Regions from separate parts of the Rouxiella chamberiensis genome, predicted to be linked through region 2. Evidence: predicted binding sites of a transcription regulator. Region 2 holds the regulator's gene; the other holds the start of a gene.
The links. Region 2 encodes CRP, which controls carbon source genes, mostly activating them, when cyclic AMP is high. Its sites were predicted from a motif close to ATGTGANNNNNNTCACAT; they were not measured.
Positions count from the first base shown of each region.

Region 1: the regulator CRP is predicted to act here: its motif matches at 4,444-4,461, upstream of O1V66_RS11470 (DeoR family transcriptional regulator).

Region 1 covers NZ_CP114058.1:2,468,704-2,476,756, forward strand. The annotation lists partial or broken gene gsiB (glutathione ABC transporter substrate-binding protein GsiB) at 1-938, opposite strand, end outside; partial or broken gene O1V66_RS11460 (dipeptide ABC transporter ATP-binding protein) at 998-2,867, opposite strand; partial or broken gene O1V66_RS11465 (isoaspartyl peptidase/L-asparaginase family protein) at 2,945-3,957, opposite strand; gene O1V66_RS11470 (DeoR family transcriptional regulator) at 4,181-4,420, opposite strand; gene moeA (molybdopterin molybdotransferase MoeA) at 4,693-5,937, shown strand; partial or broken gene moeB (molybdopterin-synthase adenylyltransferase MoeB) at 5,942-6,698, shown strand; gene O1V66_RS11485 (ABC-F family ATPase) at 6,767-8,053, opposite strand, start outside.
Region 2 covers NZ_CP114058.1:4,032,759-4,040,811, forward strand. The annotation lists gene O1V66_RS18735 (putative adenosine monophosphate-protein transferase Fic) at 1-155, shown strand, start outside; gene O1V66_RS18740 (aminodeoxychorismate synthase component II) at 265-840, shown strand; gene argD (bifunctional acetylornithine/succinyldiaminopimelate transaminase) at 983-2,197, shown strand; gene O1V66_RS18750 (YccS/YhfK family putative transporter) at 2,236-4,314, opposite strand; gene crp (cAMP-activated global transcriptional regulator CRP) at 4,375-5,007, opposite strand; gene O1V66_RS18760 (OsmC family protein) at 5,354-5,764, shown strand; gene O1V66_RS18765 (phosphoribulokinase) at 5,841-6,710, opposite strand; gene O1V66_RS18770 (YheU family protein) at 6,814-7,062, opposite strand; gene O1V66_RS18775 (hydrolase) at 7,085-8,053, opposite strand, start outside.

The DNA of each region.
Region 1 (8,053 bases), 1.6 Mb from region 2:
GGGCCTTCGGCAGGCACGGCATAACCGGCGAAGGCAACCTTGATAAGCGCCTGCTTGTTGATGGCGTAGTTAATGGCCTGACGCACCTTGAGGTTGTCGAACGGCTTCTGCGTTACGTTGAAACTAATATAACGTTGCAGGATAGACGGCGACGTCACCAATTGCAGTTTGCTGTTTTTCTCGAGCAGCGCAGCCTGTTCGTAAGGCACGGGATAGGCTAAATCCGCCTCGCCGGTTTGCAGCATCGCGGCGCGGGTGTTGTTGTCCACCACGGGACGCCAGGTGATGGTGTCCAGCTTCGGCTCGCCCTTTTTCCAGTAACCGTCAAACTTCTTCACCTTCACAAAATCGGTCTGGTTCCACTGTTCCAGCGCGTAAGGCCCGGTGCCGACCGGATGGAAGCCGATGTCCTTGCCGTATTTGCTCAGTGCGGCAGGAGAAATCATCACCGCCGACGGGTGCGCCAGATTGTTGATAAAGGCCGAGAACGGCGCTTTCAGCGTAATTTTAACCGTGTTGGCATCCACCGCCTCGGTGTTGGCGATCATCTTGAACAGGTTGTAGCGCTTGAGATGACTGTCGGGATTGCTGGCGCGGTCAAGGTTGACTTTGACCGCAGCGGCGTTGAAGTCGGTGCCGTCCTGGAATTTCACTCCCGGATGCAGCTTGATGGTATAGGTCAGTCCATCCTGGCTTACCGTGTAGCTCTCGGCCAGTACGTTGACGAGTTTCATGTCTTTATCAAAGCCGAACAGGCCCTGATAGAAAGATTTGGCAACCGCCTGCGACAGCGTGTCGTTGGCGTCGTAAGGGTCGAGCGAGGTGAAGTTCGACCCCACCGCAATCACCACGTCCTTCGCCGCCCAGGCCGAGCCGGAGGCCATCGCGCTGACCATCAGCGTCGCCAAAACAGCCTTGCGCATCATTTTCTGCTGCATACTGATTCCTTTTCCTTAGTCATCTGTAAAAGTAACAATTGTGCCTGCTACGGCGTCTGTCAATAGAGGCTGGAGACGGCATGACGTGCCACGAAATGCCCCTGTGACACCTCGACCAGCGGCGCAACCACGGGGTCGTCGCCAACGGGGCGAATCGGGCTCGGGATCTCGTCGACCTGCAATGTGCGCTCGACCCGCCGATGCTGCGGCGACGCCACCGGCACGGCGGCCATCAACTTGCGGGTATAAGGATGCTGCGGGTTCTCGAACACCGCCGCACGCGGCCCAATCTCGACAATTTGCCCCAGATACATTACCGCCACGCGATGGCTGATTCGCTCGACCACCGCCATATCGTGAGAAATAAACAGAAATGCGATACCGAACTCTTTCTGCAAATCCATCAGCAAATTGACTATCTGCGCCTGAATCGAGACGTCCAGCGCCGACACCGATTCGTCGGCTATCACTACCTTCGGATTCAGCGCCAGCGCGCGGGCGATGCAGATTCGCTGTCGCTGCCCCCTGAAAACTCGTGCGGATAACGCTCGGCGTGCTCGGGCAGTAACCCGACCTTTTCAAGCAACCACGCCACCCGTTCTCTGGCTTCCTGACGCGTGCCGATACCGTGAACCAGCAAGGGTTCCATAATCGAATACCCGACGGTAAGACGAGGGTCCAGCGACGCATAGGGATCCTGAAAGATAAACTGGATATCACGCCGAAGATGCTGCAACGACGAGGCGGAGATTTGCCCACCGTGCTCGCCGTCAAACACCGTCTTGCCATTGAAAATCACCGATCCCCCTGACTTTCGACCAGCCGCAGCAGCGAGCGCCCGGTGGTGGATTTGCCACATCCCGACTCGCCCACCAGCGCCAGCGTTTCACCGGGATGCAGATCAAAGCTGACCTTCTCGACCGCGTGAACATAACGGGTGACGCGATTGAGCCAGCCGCTGCGCAGCGGAAAACGGGTCACCAGATTGCGCACCTGCAGGACGGGACGGGCGGCGGGATCCAAGGTCGTTTGAATCAGCGCCTCGCTCCCGGCGGCGGACGTGTGGCCCGTGGCGTCAAGCAGCGGAAAACGGGCGGGCAGCTGTGTTCCCCTCATCGCCCCGAGTTGCGGCACGGCGGCCAGCAGCGCGCGGGTGTAAGGATGCTGCGGGGAGGTGAAAATTCGGCTCACCTCGCCCTCCTCCACGCTTTCGCCCTTGTACATCACCAGCACGCGGTCGGCGATTTCGGCGACTACGCCCATATCGTGGGTGATAAAAATCACCGCCATCTGCATCTCTTGCTGCAGCACACGAATCAGTTGCAGGATTTGCGCCTGAATGGTGACGTCCAGCGCGGTCGTGGGTTCGTCGGCAATCAGCAGCGCGGGTTTGCAGGAGAGCGCCATGGCTATCATTACGCGCTGGCGCATACCGCCGGAAAGCTGATGGGGATAACTGTCGAGGATATTTCTGGCTTCGGGAATACGTACCAGCTCAAGCATGCGCAGCGCTTCGGCTCGGGCGGCGGCGTTATCCTTGCCCTGATGGAGTCGAATGGATTCGGCAATCTGCTCGCCGACCGAAAACACGGGATTCAGCGAGGTCATCGGCTCCTGAAAAATCATCGCCATATCCGCGCCGCGCAATTTGCGCATGTCGGACTGGCTGGCTGCGGTCAGGGAAACCACGTTTCCCGCCCGCCGCCGAAACAGGATGTCGCCCTGATGAAGCTCGCCGCCACCCTGCTCGACCAGCCGCATCAACGCCAGCGACGTGACGGATTTACCCGATCCCGACTCTCCGACAATCGCCAGCGTCTCGCCGCGTTTTACCTCGAAATCGAGATGACGCACCGCATCGATGACCTGTCCGTCGTGCGCAAATCGCACGCCGAGATTGCGCACCGACAAGACCTGTTCGTCAGGCATTGCCCGTATGGAGGGGGCCGGGTTTCTCTGGTTCACCGTAACTCCTTGCTCATTTACTGCTCCCTGAAACGCATGGTTTATCGATAAATGCCAACCTCGGGTGCCTGGCCGACATAGCCAAAGCCGCGATACATGCCTTCGCTGTTAAACGGCAAACAGACATTGCCGAAACGGTCGATGGCAATCATGCCGCCCGCGCCGTCAAGGGCGACGAGTTTTTCCATCACCACTTTGTCGGTGGCCTGTTGCAGCGTCATGCCCGCATACTCAATCAGTGCTGCCACATCATAGGCGGCGACGGTGCGCATAAAGACTTCGCCGGTGCCGGTGCTTGAAACCGCGACCGTGCGGTTGCTGGCGTAGCACCCTGCGCCGATAATGGGGGTATCGCCCACACGTCCGGCCTGCTTGTTGGTCATGCCCCCGGTCGAGGTTGCCGCCGCCAGATTACCGATTATGTCCAGCGCGACGGCACCTACCGTACCAAATTTGCGATCGGGATCGAGAGGATCGTCCGACGGCGACGCCGCAAGCGAGGCGGCATCGTGATCGAGCATGATCCCTTCACTGGCGCGCGCGTTGAAGCTGGTCATAACGCTCCTGCGTATAAAAGTAGTCTGCCGCGACCATTTCCTGCTGATGGTCGCGGGCAAACTGCTCGGCACCTGCGCCAGTAAACAGGACGTGCGGACTCTCTTCCATCACTTTTCGCGCAGTCAGAATCGGGTTGCGGATATGGCTGACGCAGCTCACCGCGCCTGCATCCAGCGTGCGGCCGTCCATAATGCAGGCATCCAGCTCGTGCGTGCCCTGATGGGTCATTACCGCCCCTGTCCCCGCATTGAACAGCGGACACTCTTCCAGCAGGCGAACCGGCTTCGGTCACGGCGTCCAGCGCCGTGCCGCCCGCCGCCAGAATCGCCTGACCGCTGGCGACAATCCGCTCCAGCGCCTGCAGATAAAGGCGCTCTTTTTCGGCGCTCATTGCCGCACGGGTAATGGCGCCTGCGCCGCCGTGAATGGCGATAACCGCAACCGGCGCGGTGGATTGTGGCGAAGCGCCGCGAGACAAGGTGCTTGAATTCGTCATGAGTGTGCTCTTTTGCCGCAAAGGCAGTCTAAAGAATAGTCGAAGATTTTGACTATATTTAGCCGGTCAGCGTAAGTAAAGCTGAAAGTGAAGTCCACGCAAAAGCGGTTAATTGCTTAGAATATTTAGAGAAAATTGCGGATAAAATCGAATAACGTGGGGCGGGAAATGATAAAAAAGGAAAACCAGCGGCGCTGATTTCCCCTTTTTTATGGCGAGATAGTCAATTCGGCGAGATGCGCTGCAAGCTGTTGATCCAGCCGAAGGACGGCATGGGATCTACGCGACGTGCCCTACCGTGGCGGCGCTGAATCAATCCTTTGTCTTGCATTTCGTTGAGGTCGCGGCGAATCGTTTCCAGACTCACTGCCAACCACTGCGCTAACTCGTTTACCTGAACTACCTCATGCTGATCCACCAATTTCAGTATGGCCTGGTGGCGGTTTTTTTCATCACGATGCAACTCCAAACGCGGAAGACAATTTTATGTGACATCCATCACAAAATCGAGGCTAATGATACGCTGTTGTCTCACCCATTTTTGCGATCGATCTCATTATTTTGAGATCTTTTTTATAAATTTCATTTTTACGCGCCATTTTCTTTTAAACGAAAGCACACCGACTTGGGGCTGTACGCTTAATGGACCACCATTTCTCTGGCATAATGAAAGAATATTTTTTACATCACCGGCCAGGTTTCGCCCTGTTTTGGCCGGTAAAAAAGGGTTCAATGATGGAAAACACCTTCACTTCCGGCCTGATTTCTTTGCAGGACGCGCTGGAAAAAATGCTGACGCAAACCGCGCCGCTGACCCAAAACGACACGCAGTGGCTGCCGCTGACCGCCTCGGCCGGGCGCATTACCGCAAGCCCCGTTCGCTCGCCGGTGTTTGTTCCGCCTTTCGATAACTCCGCGATGGACGGTTATGCGCTTCGCAGTGCCGATTTTCATGCCGACGCCGTCTTTCCTGTCGCGGGCAAAGCCTTTGCCGGCGCGCCTTTCTCGGGCGAGTGGCCGACGGGAAGCTGCATCCGCATCATGACCGGCGCCCCGGTTCCCGCCGGTGCCGACGTAGTTATCATGCAGGAAGAAGCAGAAGTGCTGGACGCCGGTGTACGTTTTACGGCCTCTATCGTGCCGGGACAGAATATTCGCCTGATAGGCGACGACATCCGTGAAGGCCAGGAAGTGCTGGGTGCAGGTGTGCGTCTGGGTGCCGCTCAACTGCCGCTGCTGGCGTCCCTGGGCGTCGAGAAAGTGGAAGTCAATCGTCGTCTCAAGGTGGCCGTGTTCTCGACCGGCGATGAACTTCAGCCGGTCGGCACGCCGCTGAAAGAGGGGCAAATCTATGACACCAACCGTTTTGCGGTACATCTGATGCTGAACCAGCTTGGCTGCGAAGTGCTGGATCTCGGCATTATTCGCGACGATCCCGAGGCCCTGCGTCAGGCGTTTAACCAGGCCGACGCGTTTGCCGATCTGGTTATCAGCAGCGGCGGCGTTTCCGTCGGCGAAGCGGACTACACCAAAACCATGCTCGAAGAGATAGGCAAAATCGGTTTCTGGAAGCTGGCTATCAAACCCGGCAAGCCGTTTGCCTTCGGGAAACTGAGCAACGCCTGGTTCTGCGGTCTGCCGGGCAATCCCGTGTCTGCCGCGCTGACCTTCTATCAACTAGTGCAGCCTCTCATCGCCAAACTTTCGGCGCAAAGTGACTGGAGTCTGCCGCCGCGCCTGCGTGCCAAAGCCGCGACCGCCTTCAAAAAAACACCGGGCCGACTGGATTTCCAGCGCGCCGTGTTCAGTCATAATTCGCAGGGCGAACTTGAGGCGCGAACTACAGGCCCGCAGGGTTCGCACGTCTTTAGCTCCTACAGCCTCGCCAACTGCTTTGTGGTGCTTGAACGCGAACGCGGCGATGTGGCCGTCGGCGAATGGGTTGAGGTCGAGCCGTTTAACGCACTGCTGAAAGGATAGGCTTATGACGCTGCCCGAGTTGAGCGATGCGGAAACGCTGCGCTATAACCGCCAGATAGTTCTGCGCGGTTTCGATTTCGATGGACAGGAAAAGCTCAAGGCCAGCCACGCGCTGGTGGTCGGGCTTGGCGGTTTGGGCTGCGCAGCGGCGCAGTATCTGGCCGCCGCCGGCATCGGTCGTCTTACCCTGCTCGACTTCGACTGCGTGTCGCTCTCCAATCTGCAACGCCAAACGCTGCATACCGACGCACGTATCGGCATGAAAAAAGTGGCCTCGGCGGCGCTTTCGCTGACGGGCATCAATCCACATGTGGCGCTCGAGCAAATCGACACGCAGCTCGAATCCGACGCGCTTTCGGCGCTTGTCGCCCACTGTGACCTGGTGCTCGACTGTACCGATAACATCGAGACGCGCAATCAGCTTAATCGCGCCTGCTTTACCCATAAAACGCCGCTGGTGTCGGGCGCGGCGATTCGCATGGAAGGCCAGATCAGCGTCTTTACCTATCAGGATGGCGAACCTTGCTATCGTTGCCTTAGCCGACTTTTCGGCGAACCAGGCGCTCACCTGCGTCGAAGCGGGCGTCATGGCGCCGCTGGTCGGCACCATCGGCAGTTTGCAGGCGATGGAAGCGATTAAACTGCTCACGCACTATGGCGAGGTCAAGGCGGGTCGACTGCTGATGTTCGACGCCATGACGCTGCAATTTAGAGAGATGACGCTTGCGAAGAATCCGCGTTGCGAGGTGTGCGGAAGCTAAAACCTGACTTTCGGGCATAAAAAAAGGCCGATCATCGCGATCGGCCTTTTCGTTTTCAACGCGCCTGATTAGCTGTTGATGCCCTGGCTACGCAGGTAATCTTCGTAATTACCGGTGAAGTCAGTGATTTTGTTTGGCGTAATTTCGATAATGCGGGAAGCCAGCGAGCTGACGAATTCACGGTCATGGGATACGAAGATAAGCGTACCTTCGTACATTTCCAGCGCCATGTTCAGTGATTCGATGGATTCCATATCCAGGTGGTTGGTTGGTTCGTCCATGACCAGAATATTTGGTTTCTGCATCATCAGCTTGCCAAAGAGCATACGGCCCTTTTCACCACCGGAAAGCACTTTGACCTTCTTCTTGATGTCGTCCTGACCAAACAGCAGACGGCCCAGAATACCGCGCACGGCCTGCTCGTCGTCTGATTCGGCTTTCCACTGGCTCATCCAGTCAAACACGTTCAGGTTGTCATCGAATTCATATTCGTGGTCCTGCGCGTAATAACCGATTTTGCTGTTTTCGGACCATTTGACGGTACCGGCGTCTGGCAGCGTATCGCCGACCAGCGTTTTCAGCAGGGTGGATTTACCCACGCCGTTGGCACCCAGAATCGCGACTTTCTCGCCGACTTCGAGCATCAGGTTGAAGCCCTTGAACAGCGGGCCGTTGTCGAAACCTTTGGTGATGCCTTCCACTTCAAGCGCGTTACGGAACAGTTTCTTGTCCTGCTCGAAGCGCATGTACGGGTTTTGACGGCTTGATGCCTTGACTTCGTCCAGCTGGATTTTGTCTATCTTCTTGGCACGCGAGGTCGCCTGCTTGGATTTCGAGGCGTTGGCGCTGAAGCGGCTGACGAAAGATTGCAGTTCGGCAATCTGCGCCTTTTTCTTGGCATTGTTGGCATTCAGCAGTTCACGAGCCTGCGTTGCCGCCGTCATGTATTCGTCGTAGTTGCCCGGATAAACGCGCAGCTCGCCGTAGTCCAGGTCAGCCATGTGCGTACAGACCATGTTCAGGAAGTGACGGTCGTGCGAAATGATGATCATGGTGCTGTTACGTTCGTTCAGCACCTGCTCAAGCCAGCGAATGGTATCGATGTCGAGGTTGTTCGTCGGTTCGTCGAGCAGCAGAATTTCAGGGTCGGAGAACAATGCCTGAGCCAGCAATACGCGGAGCTTGAAGCCCGGCGCGATTTCGCTCATCGGGCCGTAATGCTGTTCAACCGGAATACCTACACCCAGCAGAAGTTCACCGGCGCGGGATTCGGCGCTGTAGCCGTCCATTTCGCCGTAGGCCACTTCGAGATCGGCGACTTTATAGCCGTCTTCTTCGCTCATCTCTGCCATGGC
Region 2 (8,053 bases):
GAATTTTCTTCGAGCAACTGCTGACGCACGCAGGTTACGGCATCGACTGGAGCAAGGTCGATAACACCCGCTGGAACGAGGCCAACAAGGCGGCCGCCTTTGGTGACGAGCAACCGCTTGCTGAAGTGTTCAAACACATTGTGGCCGACGCGTAAGGCCAGGCAACATGATTGACAGGGATTCGGGCGGGGAAAAGTCTGCGGGTCAGCGCCGAAATAGGTAGAATGACCCGGCAAAAACCAGACCTCGCCAAACCGGATACCCATGCTGCTGATTATCGATAACTACGACTCTTTCACCTATAACCTTTACCAGTACTTCTGCGAGCTTGGGGCCGAGGTGGTGGTAAAACGTAACGATGAGCTGGAGATTGCCGACATCGCCCGGCTAGCACCTTCGCATCTGGTCATCTCTCCCGGCCCCTGTACGCCCAACGACGCGGGCATTTCGCTTCAGGCGATTGCGCATTTTGCCGATACGCTACCGATTCTCGGCGTTTGTCTCGGACATCAGGCGATGGCGCAGAGCTTTGGTGCGCAGGTGGTCCGCGCCCGTCAGGTTATGCACGGCAAAACCTCGCTTATCGAACATAACGGCAGAGGGGTATTTGCCGGTCTGAATCATCCGCTTCGCGTGACTCGCTATCATTCGCTGGTTGTACAACCCGACACGTTACCCGCCTGTTTCGAGATAACCGCCTGGACCGGTCAGGCAAGCTCTCCCGACGAGATAATGGGCATCGCCCACCGCGAACTGCCTTTGCACGGCGTACAATTCCATCCCGAGAGCATACTTAGCGAGCAGGGACATCAATTACTCGATAATTTCCTTAAAATTTAAGCAATTACCAAATATTCTCACTGACGGGACGATAAACGTTTGCCTGTGAGTGATTTTTTATGCATATTTTATGATTATATTCTCACATTCATTTAGAGTGTGAATACCTGAGCGCAGCGGAAACGCATTGGAGAGTAAGGCTATGACAGAAAAAACAGCAGTAGGTCGCGATGCATTTGATCGGGTGATTTTGCCTGTTTATTCACCCGTCAAGTTTATTCCGGTCAAAGGTAAAGGCAGTCGTATCTGGGACCAGCAGGGCACCGAATATATCGATTTCGCGGGCGGCATCGCGGTTACGGCGCTGGGCCATTGCCATCCGGTGCTGGTAGACGCGCTGCACAGGCAGGGCGAAACCCTGTGGCACGTCAGCAACGTCTTTACCAACGAACCTTCTCTGCGTCTGGCGCAGAAGCTCATCGATGCGACCTTTGCCGATCGTGTGTTCTTCGCCAACTCCGGTGCCGAAGCCAACGAAGCGGCCTTCAAACTGGCGCGTTACTACTCTTCTGCCAAACATAGCCCTTACAAGAGCAAAATCATTGCTTTCCATAACGGGTTCCACGGGCGCACGCTGTTTACCGTGTCCGTCGGCGGCCAGCCAAAATACTCCGACGGCTTTGGTCCGAAACCGGCCGATATCGTCCACGTTCCGTTTAACGATCTGGATGCCGTGAAAGCGGTGATCGATGACCACACCTGCGCCATTGTCGTCGAGCCGATTCAGGGCGAAGGCGGCGTAACGCCCGCGACGCAGGCATTCCTGGAAGGTCTGCGTGCGCTGTGCGACGAGCACAAGGCACTGCTGGTCTTCGATGAAGTGCAAAGCGGCATGGGCCGCAGCGGCAAGCTGTTCAGCTATATGCATTACGGCGTGACGCCCGACATTCTCACCACGGCAAAAGCGCTCGGCGGCGGTTTCCCGATAAGCGCGATGATTACCACGGAAGACGTGGCATCCGTCATGGCGCCGGGCAAACACGGCACCACTTACGGCGGCAATCCTCTGGCTTGTGCCGTGGCAGAAGCGGCACTGGACCTCATCAATACGCCAGAAGTGCTGGCAGGAATCGAAGAGCGTCGCCAGGCGTTCCTGCAGGCGCTGGAAGCCATCAACGCCAAATATCAGGTGTTTGCCGAGTTCCGTGGTCAGGGTTTGCTGATCGGGGCCGAACTTTGCGAAAAATACAAAAACCGTGCCGGCGAGTTTATGACTGCCGCGGCAGAATCTGGCTTGATGATGCTGGTGGCCGGAACCAACGTAATGCGCTTTGCGCCATCACTGGTGATCGATTTCGACGACATCAGCGAAGGCATGGCGCGTTTCGAGAAAGCCGTACAGAAAGTCGTGGGCTAATCGCTTTCCCTTCTCCTGTCGAAAGGCAGGAGAAGGGATTACGCTTTCACCCGGCGAGTAAGCCAGATCCCGTGATGCGGTCTTTGCCGCCAGGCCAGAGACGAAATCGTGTTCATGGCGCTGAGATGGGAAAGCACGCGGCGCAGATGCCGCTCCATTTCGGTAACGGGCATATCGGTATGCATGTCCGGCGGCTGAAACGCCGTCGATCCGCTGCTCGTTCCGTCGGTGGTTAATCGCTGCTGACAACTCTGCAAGGCAATTTCGCAAGTCTGCAAATACTCGATGGCCAGTTTCGGCGTCAGCATGTAATGCTCGCGCGCAAGAATGGTCATGGCGTTGATATGGTCGACCAAAAACTGACTGTGCGTCACCCAAAGCCGCATATCCGTCAGATAATGCGAATTGAATCCCGGCTCCTGCATGGCCTGATTCAGCGAGGTAAATAGCTGATTATGCGCCTGATTCACTTTCATGCGGGCGTAGGCCAGCTCGGCGGGATCCGGATCTTGCTGCAATACCCGTCTAATGGCTTCCTGATCGGCCTCCAGCGCCTGATGCGCGTTGGTGCGCAGCATCCCGCTCTGCCACTGCGGCCACAGCCAGATAGTGCCGCCAAACGCCAGCGCGCAGCCAATCAGGGTATCAATCAGCCGCGGCAGCAGGAAATGCGCACCATTGAGCGCCAGAATCTGCAACGTATAGACCGCCGTCACCGTCAGGCCAATCATTCCCAACCCGTAATTTTTGCGCAGCACCGTGTAGGAGACAAGGGTAATGATCAGCATGAGCAGCAGCGTTAAATTTTGCGGAATGGCGAGCTGAAGCAGACCCGCGGCCGCGATAAGCCCTATCAGCGTGCCGAGCGCACGGTGCTGAATCCGCACCCGCGTGGCGTTGTAGCCGTTTTGGCTCACCAGCAGGGTGGTAAGCAAAATCCAGTAAGGTTTTGGCAAATTGAAGAACATGCCGAGCGTACTGCCTATCGCCAGAATAACGCCAAGCCGCGCGGCATTGCGCAGGGCCGCCGACTTGAAGGAGAGATAGCTTTTCAGCGCGGCCCAGAAGGGCAGCCGATTCTGCTCCTGCATCAAATCACGGCGATACAGCGGGCGCTGGGTGCGCAGCAGGCGGGCAATGCGACTGAAATGGTAATAGCAAAACTGACCAACGGGATTCTCGCGATAGCGCGAGGCAATCTTCTCCAGCGCCGCCAGTTCATTGGCCATCGAGAAACGCACGGAACGGCGATGATAGAGAATGTCGTCGCCAATCACCCGCAATCGCGCACCAATCACCTGCGCATTGCGGCGGATAACCGCTTCCGCGTGGCTCTCCTCCACCAGCTTTTGCACTTCGGTAGGCAGATGCAGGCTGACGGTAATGTGCTCCTGCAAATCCAGCGCCACCTGAAAACTGCGCAGCAGCCGTTTGCGATGTTGATGCTGGTTGGTGGGCAGCATATGCAGTTGCTGATAGAGCAGGGCAATCAGGTCGATCACTTTCTGCTGTCTTTTCAGTAGCGGTGGCAGCGCGGTCTCGGGATCGGTGTGCTGAGTCAGCAAGGAGTATTTAGCTTCGAAATAATCGGCGAGTTCGTTATACAACTGGCTTAGGGTTTCGCGCATCGGCTGCTCTTCGGACAGTCGGAACCACAGCCAGTTAAAGAGGCCGTACCACGCGGTGCCGACCACAAACAGCAGCGGCGCATGCCAGATAGGCACCACGCCCGCCATACTGAGGGTAAAGATGGACGCCACCAGCGCACCCGACAGCAAACGGCCATGCAGCGGGCCTATCTCGCCCGTTACGCCGATAACCAGCGACAGGCCGAGCATGATAAACGGCAGCGGAACATGCCAGTTCACCAGCATCAGCTGGAGCAGAATACTGCTGACGGCAAACAGCGAACCGCCGATAGCCAGGCGTTTGAAGAAGTGTTTGTGCGGCGTGTCGAGACCGGAAATATTGCAGCAGGCAGGAACGAGCGCAAACAGCAGCCCCATCTTCAATTCGCCGAACAGCATGGCAAAGGCGATAGGCAGGCAAAGCACCAGCGTCTGTCGCAGCGCATAATTGATTTCAGGGTGGTAAAAGAGTCGTCGCCAAAGCGTCATGTGAAGGAGAGTCTGACAAAAACGGCACAACGAAGACTCGCCGTGCCGTTTTTAAAGCGATTAACGCGTGCCGTAAACGACAATCGTTTTACCGTGTGCCGAGATCAGGCTCTGATCTTCGAGCATTTTGAGAATTCGCCCTACCGTCTCGCGTGAGCAACCGACGATTTGACCGATTTCCTGACGGGTGATCTTTATCTGCATCCCATCGGGATGCGTCATGGCATCGGGCTGTTTGGCGAGATTCAGCAGAGTCTGGGCAATACGACCGGTTACATCAAGGAAAGCAAGGTTACCCACTTTCTCGGACGTAATTTGCAGTCGGCTTGCCATCTGTGCGGAAAGACGCATCAGAATGTCGGGGTTGACCTGGATAAGCTGACGGAATTTCTTGTAGGAAATTTCGGCCACTTCACAGGCAGTTTTCGCTCTAACCCATGCACTGCGTTCCTGACCTTCTTCGAAGAGTCCCAGCTCGCCGATGAAGTCACCCTGATTCAGGTAGGAAAGTATCATCTCTTTACCTTCTTCATCCTTGATAAGCACGGCAACCGAGCCTTTCACGATGTAGTAAAGCGTTTCAGCCTTTTCACCTTGGTGAATCAGCGTACTTTTGGATGGATACTTGTGTATATGACAATGAGACAGGAACCATTCGAGAGTAGGGTCTGTTTGTGGCTTGCCGAGAACCATTAGTTATTATCCTCTTTTTATCGCTGCCCAAAATCGCAGGGTTCTAAGACCCTGTTCGGCGATTTTTACTTCGCGCTCTTTTAGCATATGAACTGACCAGCAATGCTGCAAGCGGCAGGTAGAGTGATTTAAGCGGTAATTTGCCCTTATCACCAAGGTTATCCTGTTAACACCCAAAAAACCTGACCGCAACTTGTTGGAAAGTTTCTTTCGGCTTTGTTTGTAGCACAGGTTTGCAGACGTGTCTTGTGTTGTCTCGCTTCAGCATGATGCGGATCGAGTTACATTGCCAGTTTCAGGGGTAAAGGGTAGTCTGTTTTGAAAAATGACGAGTGGAGAGATTCAAATGCAAGCACGGGTAAAGTGGGTTGAAGGGTTAACGTTTCTCGGCGAATCAGCCTCTGGCCATCAGATTCTGATGGATGGCAATGCCGGGGACAAATCACCCAGCCCGATGGAAATGTTGCTGATGTCGGCCGGAGGATGCAGCGCCATCGACGTGGTTTCAATCCTGCAAAAAGGGCGTAACGAGATTGTCGGCTGTGAAGTGAAACTGACTTCCGAACGCCGCGAAGAGGCCCCGCGCCTGTTTACCACCATTAACCTGCATTTCATCGTGACCGGTAAAGATCTGACCGACAAAGTCGTTGAGCGCGCGGTAAGCCTGTCTGCCGAGAAATACTGTTCGGTGTCCCTGATGCTCGGGAAAGCGGCAACTATCACTCACAGCTTTGAAGTGATTGATTCGCAAGAATAAGCCATAACATTGCGACCACGGGTCGCGCCATCAATCGCCGACTGCCGCCGGGCCAATACCGGGTGGCAGCCGGTGCCTACTCTATTTTCTTGCCTTCCATGAGACGCTGCACCAGCGGCCCCATAATCAACTCCATTGCCAGTCCCATCTTGCCGCCAGGCACCACCAACGTATTGATATGCGAGATAAACGAGCCTTGCAGCATTGCCAGGAGATAGGGGAAATCAATTTGATCCAGCCCCTGAAAGTGAATTACCACAAAGCTTTCATCCAGCGAAGGAATGGCCTTGGCGGCAAAAGGGTTGGAGGTGTCGATGGTCGGAACGCGCTGGAAGTTGATGTGCGTGCGGGAGAACTGCGGCGTGATGTAATTGATGTAGTCATCCATCGATCTCACTACGGAATCCATCACGGCTTCACGCGAATGACCGCGTTCGCCGGTGTCGCGCACCAGTTTCTGAATCCACTCGAGGTTGACGATAGGCACCACGCCGACCAGCAGATCGACGTGTTTGGCGACATCGACCTGATTGGTGACCACCCCGCCGTGCAACCCTTCGTAGAACAGGATATCGGTCGGCTCGGGCAGCGCCTGCCACGGGGTAAAGGTTCCGGGCACCTGATTGTAAGGGACGGCTTCGTCATAAGTATGCAGGTACTTGCGTGAGCGGCCGGAGCCGGTTCTGCCGTACTCGATAAAACTCTGCTCCAGCAGGGTGAAGTCGTTGGCCTCGGGACCAAAATAGCTGATATGTCGCCCTAAATCTCGCGCCTTGCGGATAGCCGCGTCCATTTCCGGACGCGTAAAGTGGTGAAAGCTATCGCCTTCAAGCTGGGCGGCGTGCAGGCCCTGCTGCTGGAAAATCTTGCGAAAGGCCAGACTGGTGGTCGTCGTTCCTGCGCCGCTTGATCCGGTGACGGCGATAACGGGATGTTTAGCTGACATGGGCGTCTGACTCCTGCGGTTCGCGCATAATTACGCTTATTGTTACCATATCTATGCGCTGAATTACAGGACAACCGGGTGGCGGAGTCGAAGACATTTTGCACTAGGGATAATCGTTTTCCCGCTCTTCGTCGCCCGCACGGAACTGACCCCGCGGCATGATATTGAGCGTTTCGTGCAACTCGGACCACACCAGCACTACGTCGCCGCTTTTGAGCTGACGGCGAACGTCTTCGACCTTTTGCGCCAGTGAGCGCTCCTGTTCGCCGTAGTCCGTGCCTTCGCGCAGTACAAAGGCTTCAATCACGCTGTCGAGCGTTTCGGTAGGCAGTTCTTTCCAGGGAATGATCATGTTATTTATCTTTTTTCATCAGTTATTTAGCCAGAAGGCGCGGGGCCAGCCAGTCGGGAATGCGTGTTTCGAGCCACATCTGCGGACGCCGCCAGCTGCCGGTTACGAAGCCGACATGACCGCCATGTTCGGTCAGCTGATATTCAATCTCGGGCGGCAGATCCCGTGCATCCGGGATAACCGCGTCGGTCATGAAGGGATCGTCTTTGGCATGCAGAATAAGGAGCGGCACCTTGACCTTCGAAAGCCGCGGCAAACCGCTACAGCGACGATAATAGTCTAGCGCGTTTTCAAAGCCGTGAGCTTTGGAGGTGATGGCATCGTCAAACTCGCGAAGACGGCGCATCGCCTTGAGCTGTGCCAGCGTCACGGGCAGCGTATCGGGATATTTCAACAGCTTGCGCCGCGCGTTGCCTTTCAGCTGGTCCAGCAGATAGCGCTGATAAATGCGCGACGAACCCTGTTCGAGGCGATAGGCGCAGGGTTCGAGCATCAGCGGCGCAGAGACTATCACCGCCGCCTGCAAGGCACAGTTTTCACCTTCTTCGCCAAGATAGCAGGCCAGCATATTGCCGCCCAGCGAAAAGCCGACGGCGGCGGTCGGCGCTTCCCCGTGGGTGCGGCGCAGCCAGTTCAGGAAAAAGCGCGCATCGTCGGTTTCGCCCGAATGATAAATCCGCCGCAGCCGATTGGGTTCGCCGCTGCAACCACGAAAATGCATGACCACGCCGAGTCCGCCCTTTTCCCGCCAGGCTTGCAGCAGGCCGTGGGCATAAGGACTGGAAAAGCCGCCTTCGAGTCCGTGGAACAGCACCATGCGCGGCTTGTGGCGCGCAGATTGCGGATCTTCGCTCCAGGCCAAATCGACAAAATCGCCGTCGGGCAGATCCAGCCGTTGCCAGACCGGCTTTAGCTTTACGTGCCGTCGGACCAGACGCGGCAGCAGCGTTTGCAGATGCGGATTGCTAGCACCGCGCAGGGGACGAAAACT